2 regions of the Actinacidiphila sp. ITFR-21 genome follow, and region 2 is predicted to be linked to the other one. Evidence: predicted binding sites of a transcription regulator. Region 2 holds the regulator's gene; the other holds the start of a gene.

Region 1 (9,661 bases), 1.2 Mb from region 2:
CAGCCGGCGCAGATACTGCTCGCGGCGGGCGGTGCGGACCCGGGTGAAGCGGTCGCCGCCCTCGGCGGTCAGCCGCATCAGGTAGGCGCGGCCGTCGGCGGGGTCGGGCTCGCGGGCGACCAGGCCGAGCTCCTCCAGGGCGCGCAGCTGCCGGCTCATGGTGGCCTTGCCGACCCCGAAGTACCCGGCCAGGTCGGTGGCGCGGGCCGGCTCGGCCTCCGCCAGCCGGGCCAGCAGTCCGTACGCGGCCGGCTCCAGCTCCGGGTGCACCGCCCTGGCCAGTTCGCCGGACGCCGCCCCGGCCCGCCGGAACAGCACCGACAGCTCCCGCTCCAGCGCGTCCGTCCCCCACTCCGGCACCCCGCCCGCCGGGGCGCCGGCGGCTCCCGCGCCGGCGGGCGGACCCGCCGGGTCCGGCACGCGGGCGGGCTCCCGCCGGCCGTCCGGCGCGCGCTCCTCGGCGTCGGTCACAGACTCCCCGCTTTCAACACCTGAAACTTCTCTCCACCCACGGCGGTTTCCGCAGCGCGCCAAGTATTTCGCAGGAGTAGACCAACGGCGGTTCAAGGCCCCTCTTTCCACGCGCGTAGCGTCCGACGTACCGTCAGATCTGTCATGGCCCAATCAAGGTCATGCCGAGTCCCCCCCTGCCATCTGGAGGCACGCATGTCCCACGGAGGTCTCTCCGTCGTGCACGGCACCGGCTCGGCCCGGACCAGGCTCGCGCTGCTGGCCGGTCTCTTCGTCACCCTGCTCGCCTTGGTCCTGACCGCCCCGGGGACCGCCCACGCGGCCGGCGGCGGCCGCCTCGCCCACCCCGACCTGGACTGGATGGGCTCCACCGTCCGCGCCCACGAGGGCTCCGCCCGCCCGGCCGGCGGCGGCGCGGCGTCCCTGCTGGCCACCCAGACGCCGGGCCTGGACGTCTCGAACTACCAGGGCAGCGTCGACTGGGCGGCCACCTGGGCGGCCGGCGCCCGGTTCGCCTATGTCAAGGCCACCGAGGGCGTCTCGTACACCAGCCCGTCGTTCGCCCAGCAGTACAACGGCTCCTACAACGTCGGCATGGTCCGCGGCTCGTACCACTTCGCCCTGCCGGACGTCTCGGCCGGCGCCACCCAGGCCGACTACTTCATCGCGCACGGCGGCGGCTGGTCGGCCGACGGCAGGACGCTGCCGGGCGCGCTGGACATCGAGTACAACCCGTACGGCGCGACCTGCTACGGGCTGAGCGCCAGCGGCATGGTCGGCTGGATCTCCGCGTTCAGCAACGAGTACCACGCCCGTACCGGCCGCTACCCGACGATCTACAGCACCACCAGCTGGTGGACGCAGTGCACCGGCAACAGCGCCGCCTTCGCCGGCACCAACGCGCTGTGGATCGCCCGCTACAGCACCGCGGTCGGCGCCCTGCCGGCCGGCTGGGGCTACCAGACCATCTGGCAGTTCGCCGACTCCGGCACCTTCCCCGGTGACCAGGACCGGTTCAACGGCGCGCAGGACCGGCTCCAGGCGTACGCGGCGGGCTGATCCGCGCCGCTCCCGCGGCGCCCCAGGACGCGGGCCGCCCCCCGCCCGGTCGCCGGGCGGGGGGCTGGGACGCGCCGCCGCGCGGTCGCGGGGGCGGGCGGCCCTACGCGGCCACCTGCACCGGGTCCCCGCCGGTCGCGGCGGCGGACGCGGTCACGGCGGCGGGCTCCAGCGCCAGCTTCAGTACCTGGCGCACGTCGCTCACCGGGTGCACCTCCAGCGCCTGGAGGATCTCGGCCGGAACGTCGTCCAGGTCGGGCTCGTTGCGCTTGGGGATGATCACCGTGGTGATCCCGGCCCGGTGGGCGGCCAGCAGCTTCTGCTTGACCCCGCCGATCGGCAGCACCCGGCCGGTCAGCGACACCTCACCGGTCATCGCCACATCGGTGCGCACCCGCCGTCCCGACAGCAGCGAGGCCAGCGCGGACGTCATCGTCACACCGGCGCTCGGGCCGTCCTTGGGGACGGCGCCGGCCGGCACGTGCAGGTGCACCCCGCGCTCCTTCAGGTCGCCGACCGGCAGCTCCAGCTCGGCGCCGTGCGAGCGCAGGAAGGACAGCGCGATCTGCGCCGACTCCTTCATCACGTCGCCCAGCTGGCCGGTGAGCTGCAGGCCCGCGCCGCCGGACTCCGGGTCGGCCAGCGACGCCTCGATGTAGAGCACGTCACCGCCCGCCCCGGTGACCGCGAGACCGGTGGCCACACCCGGCACCGCGGTCCGCCGCTCCTCCGGGTCCTGCGCGGACTCCGGCACGTGGTGCGGCCGGCCGATCAGCGCCCGCAGGTCCGCCGAGGTCACGGTGAAGGGCAGTTGCCGGTCGCCCAGTTCGTGCCGGGCCGCGATCTTCCGCAGGATCCGGGCGAGGGTCCGCTCCAGGTTCCGCACGCCCGCCTCACGGGTGTACTCGGTGGTCAGCCTGCGCAGCGCGTCCTCGGCCAGGGCCACCTCCTCGGCGGCCAGTCCGGCCCGCTCCAGCTGACGCGGCAGCAGGTGGTCACGGGCGATGACGATCTTCTCGTCCTCGGTGTAGCCGTCCAGCCGGACCAGCTCCATCCGGTCCAGCAGCGGCTCGGGGATGGCCTCCAGGACGTTGGCGGTGGCCAGGAACACCACGTCCGACAGGTCCAGTTCGACCTCCAGGTAGTGGTCCCGGAAGGTGTGGTTCTGCGCCGGGTCGAGGACCTCCAGCAGAGCCGCGGCCGGGTCGCCCCGGTAGTCGGAGCCGACCTTGTCGACCTCGTCGAGCAGCACCACCGGGTTCATCGACCCGGCCTCCTTGATCGCCCGGACGATCCGGCCGGGCAGCGCGCCGACGTACGTCCTGCGGTGGCCGCGGATCTCCGCCTCGTCGCGGACACCGCCGAGCGCCACCCGGACGAACGTGCGGCCCATGGCGCGGGCCACCGACTCGCCGAGCGAGGTCTTGCCGACACCGGGCGGGCCGACCAGGGCCAGCACCGCGCCGCCGCGGCGGCCTCCCACCACGCCCAGGCCGCGGTCGGCCCGGCGCTTGCGGACGGCCAGGTACTCGGTGATGCGCTCCTTGACGTCGTCCAGTCCGGCGTGGTCGGCGTCCAGGACGGCGCGGGCGCCCGCCACGTCGTAGGTGTCCTCGGTGGTGGTGTTCCACGGCAGTTCGAGGACGGTGTCCAGCCAGGTGCGGATCCAGCTGCCCTCGGGGGAGGCGTCCGAGGAGCGCTCCAGCTTCCCGACCTCCTTCAGGGCCGCCTCGCGGACGTTCTCCGGCAGGTCGGCGGCCTCCACCCGGGCGCGGTAGTCGTCGCCCTCGTTCTCCGGGTCGCCCTTGAGCTCGGCGAGCTCCTTGCGGACGGCTTCGAGCTGCTGGCGGAGCAGGAACTCCCGCTGCTGCTTCTCCATGCCCTCCTGCACGTCCTTGCGGATGGTCTCGGCCACGTCCTGCTCGGCGAGGTGGTCGCGCAGCCACTGGATGGCCAGCCGCAGCCGGGCCACCGGTTCGGTGGTCTCCAGCAGCTCGACGCGCTGTTCGGTGGTCAGGTAGGGGCTGTAGCCGGAGTTGTCGGCGAGCTGGCCCACGTCCTCGATCTGCTGGACGCGGTCCACGACCTGCCAGGCGCCGCGCTTGCGCAGCCAGCTGGTGGCCAGTGCCTTGTACTCCTTCATCAGCTCGGCGACGGTGCCGGGCGCCTCCGCGGCGGGCGGCTCCGCCACCGGGGTGCCCTCCACCCACAGGGCCGCGCCGGGGCCGGTGGTGCCGGCGCCGATCCTGATCCGGGACCGGCCGCGGATCACCGCGCCGGGGTCGCCGTCCGACAGCCGGCCGACCTGCTCGACGGTGCCGAGCGTGCCGACCGCGGTGTACTTCCCGTCCACCCGCGGCACCAGCAGTACCTGGGGCTTCCCCGGCCCCGGCCCGCCGTGCGCCGCCTGGGCGGCCTCCACCGCGGCGCGCACCTCGGAGTCCGTCAGGTCCAGCGGGACCACCATGCCGGGCAGCACGACCTCGTCGTCCAGCGGGAGGACGGGCAGGGTGAGAGGGTTGGGGGTCCGGGGCTCAAACGCCATGATCGCTCCCTTTGCAAGCAAGTTGAGTACACCTGGCTCAATGCTGCGAAGGGCTCCGGTGTTCCCGGCCGCGTGTTCGCCGAGAGCGATCTCCCCGGCCCGCGGCGGCGGGGTGTCGGCGGGCGGGCGGCAGTGGGCGGCGGGCGGCCTCTCAGTCGCGGGCGCGCAGGAACGCCGAGGTGGCCACCCGGCCGAGCATCTCGAAGCGGGTCGGGCCGGCCAGGTGCTCGTCGGCCGCCTCCTGGACGCCCGCCCAGCCGGGGTCGCCGTAGTCGTCGAGCACGACGATGCCGCCGGGAGCGGCGATCAGCTCGGCCCATTCCAGGTCTGCGGCCACCCCCGCCGCCGTGTGGTCGCCGTCGACGACGATGACCCCGTATTTGCGGTCGGAGACGGCCTCGCGGACGGCCGGGTCGCCGGACAGGCCCTGGTGGACCCGGGCCAGTTCGCCCGCGGTGCCGCCGAGGGCGAGGTTGGCGCGGACCACGTCCAGCCGGACCGGGGTGCCGGTGGGCTCGGCGCCGGAGGCGGTGCCCGGCTGGAGCTGGCTGCCGGCCAGCGGGTCGACGACGGTCAGCCGCGGCTCGACGCCGGCCCGGTGCATCATCCGCAGCATCGCGGCGGAGAAGAGCCCGAAGAGGGTGCCGATCTCCAGCACGTCGCCGTTGGGCGGGTCGAGCAGCGGGATGGCGGCGAGCTTGCCGCACACGTTCGCGGTGGTGCCGGCCAGCCGGCCGAGCCCCAGCGACTCCAGGGCGATGACGCTGCGGAAGGCGGCCGCGGCGTCGCGGCGGGCGAAACGGGCGTCCTTCCCCGACACCGCGGCGATCTCCCGTACCAGCTCCTCGTGCTCCTGCCGGGTGGGCGTCCGGTTCCCGGACCGGCCGACCCGCTCGAAGAGCAGGTCGAAGGCGAACTGCCGGACGCGCAGCCCGGTCACCTCCTCGCGCAGGGACCCCAGTTCCTCGCGCAGGCCGTCCAGCTCCCTGCGGAGCGCCTCGCGGGCCTCACGGTCGCCGTACGCGGCCCGGTCGAGGTCCTTGCGCAGCCGGCTGACCGGCCGCTGCACCCGCTGGTCGACCAACGAGGCGGCCGGACGCAGCAGACGCCGCGCCACGGGGTTCTTGAAAAGGGATGACATGCGCGGAACCTACGCACGGGCGGCTCCGGTGTCCATTGCCCGCCGGCCAACGCTCACGGAGGTCCCGGTGTGCGGGCCGTGAACGGCGCCCGCCGGGAAGACCCCGCGGCGCCCCTTTTCACCCGCCGGTGTGCGCTCCCCCGCCGGCTTCTCCACAGCCTCCCGCCAGTTGTCCACAGCCCCCGCCTCCCGGTCCGCGCCGGCCCCGCGCCTCCGCCAGAATGGACCCATGCCGTCACCGCCCGACACCGCCGCCTCACCCGTCGTCCTCGACCGCCGCGAGGGTCCGTACGGCGAAGTCGTGCTGCGGCGGCGCGGCGAGCGGTTCGAGATCATCGCCAACGGCTGCTTCCTGATGGACACCTCCGACGGCCGGTCCGAGCGGCTGCTGGTCGACGCCGCCCTCGAAGCGCTGGACGGGGACGGCGACCGCGGCCGTACGTCCGGCCCGGACCACACCCCCGACCGGAACGGGGACGGGGACCGTACGAGCGGCCCGGACCTGCTGATCGGCGGCCTCGGCGTCGGCTTCTCGCTGGCCAGGGCCGCCGCCGAGCCCCGCTGGGGCCGGATCGCGGTGGTGGAGCGGGAGGACGCGGTGGTGGCCTGGCACCGGACCGGGCCGCTGGCCCGCTTCTCCGCGCACGCGCTGGACGACCCCCGGGTGCGGGTGCTCCACCAGGACCTGGTGGCGTACGTCCGCACCTCCTCCGACACCTACGACGCGCTGTGCCTGGACATCGACAACGGCCCGGACTGGACAGTCACCGAGAACAACGACAGTCTCTACACTCCCAGCGGCCTCGCCGCCTGCCGGGGCCGCCTCCGTCCCGGCGGAGTCCTCGCCGTCTGGTCGGCGCAGCCGTCGGCCGCCTTCGAGACGGCGCTGCGGGACGCCGGCTTCGACCGGGTGCGCACCATCGAGATCCAGGTCGCCCGCGGGGTGCCGGACGTGGTGCACATAGCCGTCACGGCGTGAAGGCGTCGTAGTCAGGCCCGCGGACGGCCCCGTACGCTGCCCGTATTCAGGACGACTTTGTGGGGCGGAAGTGGACAGCACGCAGACTCCGGGCGCGCAGCGCCGGGTGCTGGTCGTCGAGGACGACCAGACGATAACGCAGGCCATCGCGGCCCGGCTGCAGGCGGAGGGATTCTCGGTACGGACCGCGGGCGACGGCCCGTCCGCCGTGGACTCGGCCCACTCCTGGCGCCCGGACCTGCTGGTCCTCGACGTGATGCTGCCCGGCTTCGACGGCCTGGAGGTCTGCCGCCGGGTGCAGGCCGACCGGCCGGTCCCGGTACTGATGCTCACCGCCCGCGACGACGAGACCGACATGCTGGTGGGGCTCGGGGTGGGCGCCGACGACTACATGACCAAGCCGTTCTCCATGCGGGAGCTGGCTGCCCGGGTGCACGTCCTGCTGCGCCGGATGGAGCGCGCGGCGACCGCGGCGCACAGCCCGCGCGGCGCCAGTATCCAGCTCGGCGACCTGGAGATCGACCACGCCCAGCGCCGGGTCCGGGTCGGCGGCTCGGACATCCACCTGACCCCCACCGAGTTCGAGCTGCTGGTGTGCCTCGCCCAGCAGCCGCGGGCGGTGCTCTCCCGCGAGCAGCTGCTGGCCGAGGTGTGGGACTGGGCCGACGCCTCCGGCACCCGTACCGTCGACAGCCACGTCAAGGCGCTGCGCCGCAAGATCGGCGCCGAGCGGATCCGTACCGTGCACGGTGTGGGCTACGCGCTGGAGACCCCGGCGCCATGAGCGCCAAGGCCGCCGCCCCGGGCGGGGGGACCAGGCGCGCGGTGAGCTGGCGGCGGCGGATATGGGCGGCGCTGCGGCCCTGGGACCCCTTCCGCTCGATCAAGGCGGCGCTTCAGCTGCTGGTGATCGTCTCGGTGCTGATCACCACCCTGCTGGTGACGGTGGCCATCCGCTCGGCCACCGAGCTGCGGGTGATCACCATCTTCTCGATCATCGCCTCGCTGCTGATCAGCCAGATCGTCGCCACCAACCTGACCGCGCCGCTGCGTGAGATGACCGCGGTGGCCCGCGCGATGGCCGGCGGCGACTACAGCCGCCGGGTGAGCCGCAGGCGCCGCGACGAGGTCGGCGAACTGGCCGGCACCTTCAACCGGATGGCCGCCGACCTGGCCGCCGCCGACCGGCACCGCAAAGAGCTGGTGGCGAACGTCTCGCACGAGCTGCGCACCCCGATCGCCGCGCTGCGGGCGGTGCTGGAGAACGTGGTGGACGGGGTCTCGGCCGCCGACCCGGAGACCATGCGGCTGGCGTTGCAGCAGACCGAGCGGCTCGGCAAGCTGGTCAGCCAGCTGCTGGACCTGTCCCGGCTGGACAGCGGGGCGGTCCGGCTGGACGCCAAGCGGTTCGAGGTGTGGCCGTACCTGTCGGCGGTGATCAAGACCGCGAGCCTGGGCATGGGCAGCGCCAAGCCGACCGGCTCCCGGTCCCGGCCGCGCGCCGACGTCCACCTGCACCTGGACGTCTCGCCGCCCGAGCTGGTCGCCTACGCCGACGGCGAGCGGCTGCACCAGGTGGTGGCCAACCTGGTGGACAACGCGGTCAAGCACAGCCCGCCCGGCGGCCGGGTCACGGTACGGGCCCGCGGCGGCACCGCGCCCGGCAGCCTCCTGCTGGACGTTCGCGACGAGGGGCCCGGCATCCCGGAGGCGGACCGGGTCCGGGTCTTCGACCGCTTCCACCGCGGCTCCCACCCGGGCGGCGACGGCGGTACGGGACTGGGCCTGGCCATCGCGCGCTGGGCGGTGGATCTGCACGGCGGCCGGATCGAGGTGGCCGAATCCCCGCGCGGCTGCCGGATCCTCGTCACCCTTCCAGGTGGACCCTCGGTGCAACATTGACGCGGTTCAGGCACCATGGAGGTGCGCTGCCCGGCCGGCGCGCGGCCGTCGACGCCCGCGCGCTACCCGCATAGCGCGGGTGAACCCTGAAGAGGGACCACTTTCCCGCCAGGAATGGCGGTGAAACCAGGTTCCGGGTGTGACTTGCGCGACGAGTGGACCCCCGGGCCTGCGAGCAGGGGTCATGAAGGCGTAGCCTTTATTTCCGCTGTCCACCATCTTTTTTTGTGAAGCGGAAGAGGGCGGTTGCCGCCGTGTCGCCACAGTCCCCCAATAGCTCGAGCGTCTCCACCGACCACCAAGCGCAGGGCGAAGGCCCTGCCGCGGGCTTCGGCCCCAACGAGTGGCTCGTCGATGAGATCTACCAGCAGTACCTCCAGGACCCGAACTCGGTAGACCGAGCCTGGTGGGACTTCTTCGCCGACTACAAGCCGGACGGCTCCGCCGCGCCGGCCGCCCCCGCCGGCCAGGGCGGGGCGTCCGGAGCCGCCGCACGGGCCGTGGCGGGCGTCCCCGGATCCGCCACCACCAAGGCCGCCCCCGGCGCCACGCCGCCCACCCCGGCGACCCCGGCCGCCAGCCCCGCGGCGACCGCGACGGCCGCGACGACGCCCAAGCCGCCGGTGAACGGCTCGGCCGCCGCCGCGGCTCCAACCGCCCCGCAGGCCCCCGCGTCCGCCCCGGTCGCCAGCACCGCCCCCCCGGCGGCTCCGGCGACCCCGGCCGCCGCGCCGGCCCCGTCGCCGGCGCCCGCCGCCAAGGCCGCCGCGAACGGCGCCGCGCCCACCGCGGAACCGGCCACCGAGTACGTCACGCTGCGCGGCCCGGCCGCAGCCGTCGCCAAGAACATGCACGCCTCGCTGGAACTGCCCACCGCAACCTCGGTGCGGGCCGTCCCGGTGAAGCTGCTGTTCGACAACCGCATCGTCATCAACAACCACCTCAAGCGGGCCCGGGGCGGGAAGGTCTCCTTCACCCACCTCATCGGGTACGCGATGGTGCAGGCCCTCAAGGCCATGCCGTCGATGAACCACTCCTTCGCCGAGCGGGACGGCAAGCCCACCCTGGTCAAGCCGGACCACGTGAACCTGGGCCTGGCCATCGACCTGGTGAAGGCCAACGGCGACCGCCAACTGGTCGTCGCGGCCATCAAAAAGGCCGAGACGCTGAACTTCTTCGAGTTCTGGCAGGCCTACGAGGACATCGTCCGCCGCGCCCGCGCCGGCAAGCTGACGATGGACGACTTCAGCGGTGTCACCGCCTCACTGACCAACCCGGGCGGCCTGGGCACCGTGCACTCGGTGCCGCGGCTGATGCCCGGTCAGAGCATGATCCTCGGCGTCGGCTCGATGGACTACCCGGCCGAGTTCCAGGGCACCTCGCAGGACACCCTGAACAAGCTGGGCATCTCCAAGGTCATGACGCTCACCAGCACCTACGACCACCGGGTGATCCAGGGTGCCGCCTCTGGCGAGTTCCTGCGGATCATGAACCAGCTGCTGCTGGGCGAGAACGACTTCTTCGACGACGTCTTCGCCGCGCTGCGCATCCCGTACGAGCCGGT
Region 2 (9,661 bases):
CACTCAAGGGTATGTCAGGGCGACTACGCGCCGCGTTGCCGGATTTTGTTTGATCGTTGAAGAAGCCCCCGCGGCGGTGCGACAATGCCGGCACAACTCCGGCGGAGTCCAACGGAGTTGCCCAAAACGCACCGCGACCGGCACCGTTCGCAGCCCTGTCGTGTACGCCATGCCGTACACCCCCGTACCTCCGCAGGTCCCCGCTGGTGAGGATGTGACATGACCGCTGCGCACCCCATGGACCCCTCCGGTACCGCCGTCCACGCGGAGGCCGGCGCCCTGCGCGAGGCGGCGGCCGCCTGCCCGGTGCTGCTGCCCGGCGGCGTGCCCGGGATGATCGTGTCCCGCTACAAGGAGCTGCGCGACTTCCTGGCCGACCCCAAGGTCGCCAAGAGCGCCCGTCACTTCGCCGCCTACCAGCAGGGCCGTGTCCCCGAGCAGTGGCAGCTCAACGCGTTCGCCCTGGTCGACGGCATGACCACGGCGGACGGTGACGACCACCGGCGGCTGCGCGGCCTGGCCACCAAGGCGTTCACCCCGCGCCGGGTGGCCGCCATGCGGCCCTGGATCGGCCGGCTGGCCGGGGAACTGCTCGCCGCGCTGCCCGGACACCGCGACGGCGACGGGGTGGTGGACCTGCGGCTGCACTTCGCGTACCCGCTGCCCATGGGGGTCATCTCGGAGCTGCTCGGCGTCGACGCCGCCTACCGCGACGAGCTGCACGAGCTGGTCCGCGTCCTGGTCAGCACCTCCAGCCCGGCCGCCGACGCGATGGCCGCCCAGGCGCGGATCCACGCGGTGCTCGCCCGGGTCGTCGCCGACCGCAGGGCCCGGCCCGGCGAGGACCTGACCAGCGCGCTGATCGCGGCCCGCGACGACGCCCTGAACGGCGGCGCGGAGCGGCTCAGCGACGCCGAACTCACCGGCACCCTGCTGCTGATGATCGTGGCCGGCCACGAGACCACCCTCAACCTGATCACCAACGCGGTCCGCGCGCTCAGCGGCCACCCCGAGCAGCTCGCGCTGGTCCTGGCCGGGCGGGCGTCCTGGGACGCGGTGGTCGAGGAGACGCTCCGCTGGGACAGCCCGGTCGCCAACTTCCCGTTCCGGTACCCGACCACCGACATCGAGGTGGACGGCGTCACGGTGCCGCGCGGCACCCCGGTCCTGGCCGGATACGCCGCCGCCGGCCGCGACCGGCGCGAGTACGGGCCGGACGCCGACCGGTTCGATGTCACCCGCCCGGCCGGCCGGCACCTGTCCTTCGGGCACGGCGCCCACTACTGCCTGGGCGCGCCGCTGGCCCGCCTGGAAGCGGTGATCGCGCTGCGCGAGTTGTACGCGGCCCACCCCGGCCTGACCGTGGCCGTGCCGGACGGGTCGCTGCCGCCGCTGCCGGGTTTCGTCGGCAACGGCGTGACGGAGCTGCCCGTACGGCTGGGGTGAGCGGCGGAGCCGGGGCCGCCGAGCGGCTCGGGGCGGTCTGTCGAGCAGGGGCGGGCGGCGGAGCCGCGGGGGCCGGCGGAGCCGCAGGAGTTGGCGGAGCCCGGGTGGCCGGCGGAGCCCGGGTGGCCGGACCGGCCGGGGTGCGGGGCGAGGGGCTAACGTCGTCCGCATGGCACCTCTCGATCCCCGCGCGCCCACACCCGGTTACCTCGCCTTCTGGCAGGAGTACCACCTGTGCGCCCTGGCCACCCCGCGCCCGGACGGCACCCCGCACCTCGTACCGGTCGGTGTCACCTACGACCCGCGGGCCGGTCTGGCCCGCGTCATCACCGGCCGGGCCAGCGCCAAGGCCGCCCATGTCCGCGCCGCGGGCCCGGCCGGCGCCGCGGTGGCGGTCTCCCAGGTGGCGGGCGGCAAGTGGGCCACCCTCGAAGGGCTCGCCACCGTGTGCGAGGACCCGGCCCGGATCGCCGACGCGGTCAGCCGCTACGCCGAACGCTACGGCCGCACGCCCGCGCCCGACCCGGAGCGGATCGTCATCGAGATCGCCCTCACCCGCGCGATGGGCAACGCCTGACACCCGCCGGCCGGGATCCCGCCGCCGAGGACGCCTGACCAAGCCGGCGTCCTCAGGACGCCCGAGCCCGCCACGCCGCCCAGGACGCCGCACGGGCCCCGCCGGAAGACGCCCGACGGGGCGCCCCCGCACCTCTTGGGCACCCGGCGGGGCGTCAGCCGTCCCGCCGAGGCCGCCACACCACCAGGGCGCTGGTGTGCTGCACGTCCTGGTACGGGACCAGGTCGCGGCGGTAGGACGCGTGGACGGCCGCCTCGCGCTGCTGGATCACGGCGGCGGCGCCCTCGACGGCCGCGCCGAGCTCGGCGACGCGGGCCTGGAGCGCGGCCACCTGGTTCTCCAGTTCGATGATCCGCTTGATGCCGGCCAGGTTGATGCCCTCGTCCTGCGAGAGCCGCTGCACCTCGCGCAGCTGCTCGATGTCGCGGGCCGAGTAGCGCCGGCCGCGGCCGGCCGTACGGTCCGGGGAGACCAGGCCGAGGCGGTCGTACTGCCGCAGGGTCTGCGGGTGCAGCCCGGACAGCTCGGCCGCCACCGAGATGACGTAGACCGGGGACTCCTCGGTCAGCTGGTACGGGCTGCGGCCCATCGGTCCGCCCGGCCTGCGGACCCCGCCTCCGTCGATGCTCATCGCCTCACGCTCCCTTTGCGGCCTTGAACAGCTCCGCCCGCGGATCGACGTCCGCGGTTGCTTCCCGGTACGACTCCAGCGCGTCGAGCGCCTTGCCCTCGGTCTTCTCCGGCACCGTCACCTCGACGGTGACCAGCAGGTCCCCGCGAGAGCCGTCCTTGCCCAGCGCGCCCTTGCCGCGGGCCCGCAGCGTACGGCCGTTGGGGGTGCCGGCGGGCAGCTTGAGGGTGACCGGGGGCCCGCCGAGGGTGGGCACCCTGATCTCTCCGCCGAGGGCCGCCTCCACGAAGGTGACCGGCACGGTCACGGTGAGGTTGGCGTCCTTGCGGCCGAACACCGGGTGCCGTCCGACGTGTACGGCAACGTAGAGGTCGCCGGCCGGGCCGCCGCGCTCGCCGGGCGCTCCCTTGCCGCGCAGCCGGATCCGCTGCCCGTCGGTGACCCCGGCGGGGATACGGACCTGCATGGTGCGCGAGCTCTTCGCCCGGCCGCTGCCGTGGCAGACCTCGCAGGGGTTCTCCGCGATCAGGCCACGGCCCTTGCAGTCCACACACGGGTCGGTGAGCGAGAAGCCGCCACCGCCGCCGCGCGAGACCTGCCCGGTGCCGACGCAGGTCGGGCACACCCGGGGGGTGCCGTTCTTGTCGCCGGTGCCGGAACACGCCTTGCAGGGCGCCTGCGAGGACATCCGCAGCGGGACCGTGGCCCCGTCGACCGCCTCGGTGAAGCTCAGCGTCACCTCGGACTCGACGTCCTGGCCGCGCCGCGGCTGCACCCGGGTGGTGCCGCCGCGGTTGAACAGCCCGCCGAACACGTCACCGAGACCGCCGCCGAAGCCGCCGCCCTGACCCGTACCGGGCGCGCCGGTGCCGGGGGTGCCGCCGCCCCCGAAGAGGTCGCCGAGGTCGAAGTTGAAGCCGCCGGGGCCGCCCGCGCCCGGCCCGGGGCGGAAACCGCCGTTGCCGAACAGCGCGCGGCCCTCGTCGTACTCCTTGCGCCGCTTGGCGTCGGAGAGGACGTCGTTGGCCTCGGAGATCTCCTTGAAGCGCTCCTCGGCCTTCGCGTCGCCCTTGTTGGCGTCCGGGTGGAACTCGCGGGCGAGCTTCCGGTACGCCTTCTTGATCTCCGCGTCGGTGGCGTCCTTGGGGACGCCGAGGACCTTGTACAGGTCCTTCTCCAACAGGTCCCTACTGATGCTCATCCCCGACGTCCCTCCTCTCCGTCACTCCTGCCGCTCCGTCAGCCCTCGTCCGGGCCACCGGTCTCCTCGCTGTCCGGCTTCTCGTCGTCCTCCTCCGACAGGCCCTCCGGCTTGCCGTGCGCGCCCGGCTGCGGTTCGGCGACCGCGACCCGGGCGGGCCGGAGATTGCGCTCCCCGATGCGGTACCCCGGCTGGAGGATCTGCACGCATGTGGTCTGCGTGACATCGGGCGAATAGCTGTGCATCAGCGCCTCGTGCACCAGCGGGTCGAAGGGCTCGCCCTCCTTGCCGAACTGCTGGAGCCCCAGCTTGGCGGCGACCGTCTCCAGCGACTCGGCGACCGACTTGAAGCCGCCCACCAGTTCACCGTGCTCGCGGGCCCGGCCGATGTCGTCCAGCACCGGGAGCAGCTCGATGAGCAGGTTGGCGACCGCGATCTCCTTGACCGCGACCCGGTCCCGCTCCACCCGGCGGCGGTAGTTCTGGTATTCGGCCTGGAGGCGCTGGAGGTCCGCGGTGCGTTCGTTGACCGCGGTACGCACCTGGTCCAGCTGCGCCCTCAGGGCCGTCAGTTCGTTGGCGTCCCCGCCCTGGGCCGCCGACCCCGCCTGGTCGGCGGTCCCGGCGTCCTTGGCGGATGCGGGCTTGTCGGCGGCCTCGGAGGGGACGTCGGGCTCCTCGAAGCCCTTCGGCTCCTCCGTCACGCGGCACCGTCCCTCTTGTTGCCGTTCTCGTCGTCGACGATCTCGGCGTCCACCACGTCGTCGTCGGCCGCGGCCTGCTCACCGGCCGGCGCGCCCGCGGCGGCGGCTCCCTCGGCTCCGGCGTTGGCGTACAGCGCCTGGCCCAGCTTCTGGCTGACGGCCGCGACGTGCTCGGTGGCCTCGCGGATCAACGCGGTGTTGCCGTCCTCCGCGGACTCGTTCTTCAGCTTCTCCTTGAGGTCCGCGATCGCGGTCTCGACCTCGGACTTGACGTCCTCGGGGAGCTTGTCCTTGTTGTCCGCGATGAACTTCTCGGTCTGGTAGACGAGCTGCTCGCCCTGGTTGCGGGTCTCGGCGGCCTCGCGGCGCTTGTGGTCCTCGTCCGCGTACTGCTCGGCCTCGTGGCGCATCCGGTCGACCTCGTCCTTGGGCAGCGAGGAGCCGCCGGTGACGGTCATCCGCTGCTCCTTGCCGGTGCCCAGGTCCTTCGCGCCGACGTGCATGATGCCGTTGGCGTCGATGTCGAAGGTGACCTCGATCTGCGGCATCCCGCGCGGGGCCGGCGGCAGGCCGGTCAGCTCGAACATGCCGAGCTTCTTGTTGTACGCGGCGATCTCGCGCTCGCCCTGGTAGACCTGGATCTGCACCGACGGCTGGTTGTCCTCGGCGGTGGTGAAGATCTCGGAGCGCTTGGTCGGGATCGTGGTGTTGCGCTCGATCAGCTTGGTCATGATGCCGCCCTTGGTCTCGATACCGAGGGACAGCGGGGTGACGTCGAGCAGCAGGACGTCCTTGACCTCGCCCTTGAGCACACCGGCCTGCAGGGACGCGCCGATGGCGACGACCTCGTCCGGGTTGACGCCCTTGTTGGCGTCCTTGCCGCCGGTCAGCTCGCGCACCAGGTCGGCGACGGCGGGCATCCGGGTGGAACCGCCGACCAGGACCACGTGGTCGATCTCGGACAGCTGGATGCCGGCGTCCTTGATGACGTTGTGGAACGGGGTCTTGCAGCGCTCCAGCAGGTCCGCGGTCAGCTGCTGGAACTGGGCCCGGGTGAGCTTCTCGTCCAGGTGCAGCGGGCCCTCGGCGGAGGCGGTGATGTAGGGCAGGTTGATCGAGGTCTCGGTGGACGAGGACAGCTCGATCTTCGCCTTCTCCGCGGCCTCACGGAGGCGCTGGAGGGCCATCTTGTCGCGGGCCAGGTCCACACCGTGGCCGGACTGGAACTGCTTGACCAGGTAGTCGACGACCCGCTGGTCCCAGTCGTCGCCGCCGAGGTGGTTGTCGCCGTTGGTGGCCTTGACCTCGACCACGCCGTCGCCGATCTCCAGCAGCGACACGTCGAAGGTGCCGCCGCCGAGGTCGAAGACCAGGATCGTCTGGTCGTCCTTGTCCAGGCCGTACGCCAGCGCGGCGGCGGTCGGCTCGTTGACGATGCGCAGGACGTTCAGCCCGGCGATCTCGCCGGCCTCCTTGGTGGCCTGCCGCTCGGAGTCGTTGAAGTACGCGGGGACGGTGATCACCGCGTCGGTGACCTTCTCGCCCAGGTACGACTCGGCGTCCCGCTTCAGCTTCTGCAGGATGAACGCGGAGATCTGCTGCGGGTTGAAGTCCTTGCCGTCGAGGTTGATCCGCCAGTCGGTGCCCATGTGGCGCTTGACCGAGCGGATGGTCCGGTCGACGTTGGTGACGGCCTGTCGCTTGGCGACCTCGCCGACGAGCACTTCGCCGTTCTTCGCGAAGGCGACGACGGACGGCGTGGTCCTGGCGCCCTCTGCGTTGGTGATGACGGTGGGCTCGCCGCCTTCCAGAACGCTGACGACGGAATTAGTCGTGCCCAGGTCGATGCCGACCGCACGTTCTGCCATGGTGAAATCCTCCAGCTAACCGCACTTGAGTGGAACTGACTCAAGAGTGCCTCAGCCCGGATCTTCTGTCAACAGAGATGAGTCGGGTCGGCTCAATTTTGCCGCGCGGCTCGCGCGCAGGCAGCACAGGACAGCGGCCGGTCGGCCCGTAGCGCCTGGAAGAGCTCCCCCGCCCCCGGCTGCCGGGGCACGCCGTGACGGGCCACCGGGACCGTACGGAGCACCAGGCCGCCGGCCGGGAGCCGGCGCAGGCTGCCGGCCAGGTCGTACAGCGCGGGCAGCGAGCTGAGTCCGGGGTCCGCGGTGATCGAGGAGGTCGCGGTGTCCAGGAACCCGTAGAGCCGCGCGGGATGGGCGAGCCCGCCGTCGCCACCGCGCGCGCCGCGGGCCAGCGCCTGCGGCAGGTCGCCCCTGGCGTCCACCGCACGGCCGCCGACCGCGCCGGCGATCTTCTGGAAGCCGGCCACGTCCACCACCAGATGGTGGTCGATCCGGATGCCGCTGAGCCGTTCGAAGGCGCGGATCGAGCACGCCGCGCCGCTGCGGAAGGCGGCGCCGAAGGGCTCGTACGCCGCCGGGGTGGTGCCGCCGCCGGGCCGGGCGCACCGGGGTGCGGCCACCATCAGCTCGCGGGGCACACCGACCGCCGCGGCCCGCCGCCGGTCCGCGGACAGGTGCAGCAGGACGGCCGCCTCGGGTTCGCCGTCCCCGCCCCGGGCGCCGTCGGCGGTGCCCATCACCAGGATGTTGCGCGCACCCGGCACCAGGACGGGGGGCCGCTCGGCCGCGTACCGGGCCAGCACGCGCTCGGCGGCACTGTCGGTGCGGATGTTGTCGCTGAACTTGCGGTAGGCCGCCCAGCCGAGGCCGGCCGTCACCACCAGGGCGAGGCCGGCGCTGACCGCCACCCAGCGGAGCAGGGTGCGCATCGTCGGGTCCTCCTCGGTCGGGCCGGCAGGGGGCGGGCCGGCAGGGGGCGGGGCGGTCGGAGCGGGGCGGTCGGAGCGGCTAAGGCCGCCGGGCAAATCGGACGGCCGAGGCCGCCGGACGGGCCGGGCGGCAAAAGGCCGCCGGACGGGGTCGGGGCGGCGGGTAAGGCCGCTGACTCCATGTTTGTCACGATCCGGGAAGCTTCAACCGCAGCGCCGCGGCGGGAAGGCCCGCGCCACCATGCCGTGCCCGCGGAAACCGCCGCAGGACACACCACGCGACACGCCGGGGGCCCGCGACACAGATCACCGGGCCGGGAACTTTATGGGCCCCGGATTCCCGGGTAACCTCAGCCGAGACCGAAGTAAGTTACCGCTTAGTACGTATCGCTCGCGCAGGCCCGAGGAGCCCTCATGCAACTCGCCGCGATCATCGTGTCGCTGGTCCTCACCGCGGTCGGCGTCGCGCTCGTCAGCCTCGCCGTCGCGCAGATCTACCGGTTCGTCCGGCTCGGCCAGCCCGTCCCGGCCGGCAGCCGCACCGACGACCCGGTGGCGCGCACCAGGACGCTGGCCAGGGAGTTCGCCCTGCACACCCGCATGAACAGGTGGGGCGTCGTCGGCGTCGCCCACTGGTTCGTCGCGGTCGGCTTCCTCACCCTGGGCCTGACCATCGTCAACGCCTACGGCCAGCTCTTCCGGGCCGACTGGGTCCTCCCGGTGATCGGCACCTGGCCGCCGTACGAGGTGTACATCGAGTTCATCGCGCTCGGCACCACCGCGGGCATCCTGGTCCTGATGGCGGTCCGGCTGCTGAACCTGCCCTCCCGGGCCGGCCGCAAGTCCCGCTTTGCGGGCTCCACGGCCTGGCAGGCGTACTTCGTCGAATACGTCATCCTGGTGATCGGCCTGGCCATCCTCACCCTGCGCGGCCTCGAGGGCGCCATCCACGGGGTGGACCACTACGAGGCGTCGTACTGGGTGTCGTACCCGCTGGTCGCGGCCTTCCGCGGGCTGGGCGCCGGCACCCTGCAGACGCTGATCTACCTGACCGCGATGATCAAGCTCGGCGTCACCATGACGTGGGCGATCACGGTCGGCCTCAACACCGACATGAGCGTGGCCTGGCACCGCTTCCTGGCCTTCCCCAACATCTGGTTCAAGCGCCACGCCGACGGCCCGGTCGCGCTCGGCGCCCTCCAGCCGATGACCTCCAACGGCACCCCGATCGACTTCGAGGACCCGGGCGAGGACGACGTCTTCGGCGTCTCCCAGGTCGAGCAGTTCTCCTGGAAGGGCATCCTCGACTTCTCCACCTGCACCGAGTGCGGGCGCTGCCAGTCGCAGTGCCCCGCCTGGAACACCGGCAAGCCCCTGTCGCCGAAGCTGCTGATCATGTCGCTGCGCGACCACGCGCACGCCAAGGCGCCCTACCTGCTGGCCGGCGGCGGCAAGACCGCGGAGGGCGAGGAGAAGGCCACCGCGGAGCAGCTGGCCGGCGTCCCCGCCGCCGCCCTCGCCGAGGCCGAGCGCCCGCTGGTCGGCACCCTCGCGGAGAACGGCGTCATCGATCCCGACGTCCTGTGGTCCTGCACCACCTGCGGCGCCTGCGTCGAGCAGTGCCCGGTGGACATCGAGCACGTCGACCACATCGTGGACATGCGCCGCTACCAGGTGATGATCGAGTCGGCCTTCCCCTCCGAGGCGGGCACGATGCTCAAGAACCTGGAGAAGAGGGGCAACCCCTGGGGCCTGCCCAAGAAGCAGCGCCTCGCCTGGGTCCAGGAGGTCGGCTTCGAGGTGCCGATCGTCGGCGAGGACGTCGAGGACCTCACGGACGTGGAGTACCTGTACTGGGTGGGCTGCGCCGGCTCCCTGGAGGACCGGGCCAAGAAGACCACCAAGGCGTTCGCCGAACTGCTGCACATCGCCGGTGTGAAGTTCGCGGTCATGGGCGGCGAGGAGAACTGCACCGGCGACTCGGCCCGCCGGCTGGGCAACGAGTTCCTCTTCCAGCAGCTCGGCATGGAGAACGTCGCCATGCTGAACACGGCCTTCGGCGAGGACGAGGACGACCCGGCCACCCGCAAGCCGCGCGCCGCGAAGAAGATCGTCGCCACCTGCCCGCACTGCTTCAACACGCTCTCCAACGAGTACCCGCAGCTCGGCGGCGAGTACGACGTCATCCACCACACCCAGCTGCTCCAGCACCTGGTGGACGACGGCAAGCTGGTCCCGGTCACCCCGGTCGAGGGCCTGATCACCTACCACGACCCCTGCTACCTGGGCCGGCACAACAAGATCT

The links. The regulator HspR, encoded in region 2, represses chaperone genes until heat shock. The targets are predictions, from matches to a motif close to TTGAGNNNNNNNNNCTCAA.
Region 1: a site for HspR is predicted at 4,098-4,116, ahead of lon (endopeptidase La). Genes of this name have one in related genera too.

What each region holds. Positions count from the first base shown of each region.
Region 1 is NZ_CP134605.1:4,872,923-4,882,583, reverse strand. It holds gene RLT57_RS22005 (MarR family winged helix-turn-helix transcriptional regulator) at 1-360, opposite strand, end outside; gene RLT57_RS22000 (lysozyme) at 667-1,530, shown strand; gene lon (endopeptidase La) at 1,634-4,075, opposite strand; gene RLT57_RS21990 (class I SAM-dependent methyltransferase) at 4,227-5,216, opposite strand; gene RLT57_RS21985 (spermidine synthase) at 5,446-6,195, shown strand; gene RLT57_RS21980 (response regulator transcription factor) at 6,266-6,979, shown strand; gene RLT57_RS21975 (HAMP domain-containing sensor histidine kinase) at 6,976-8,097, shown strand; gene RLT57_RS21970 (multifunctional oxoglutarate decarboxylase/oxoglutarate dehydrogenase thiamine pyrophosphate-binding subunit/dihydrolipoyllysine-residue succinyltransferase subunit) at 8,352-9,661, shown strand, end outside.
Region 2 is NZ_CP134605.1:3,624,232-3,633,892, reverse strand. It holds gene RLT57_RS15885 (cytochrome P450 family protein) at 220-1,446, shown strand; gene RLT57_RS15880 (pyridoxamine 5'-phosphate oxidase family protein) at 1,616-2,023, shown strand; gene RLT57_RS15875 (heat shock protein transcriptional repressor HspR) at 2,178-2,654, opposite strand; gene dnaJ (molecular chaperone DnaJ) at 2,659-3,855, opposite strand; gene grpE (nucleotide exchange factor GrpE) at 3,894-4,559, opposite strand; gene dnaK (molecular chaperone DnaK) at 4,556-6,427, opposite strand; gene RLT57_RS15855 (LCP family protein) at 6,520-7,356, opposite strand; gene RLT57_RS15850 ((Fe-S)-binding protein) at 7,771-9,661, shown strand, end outside.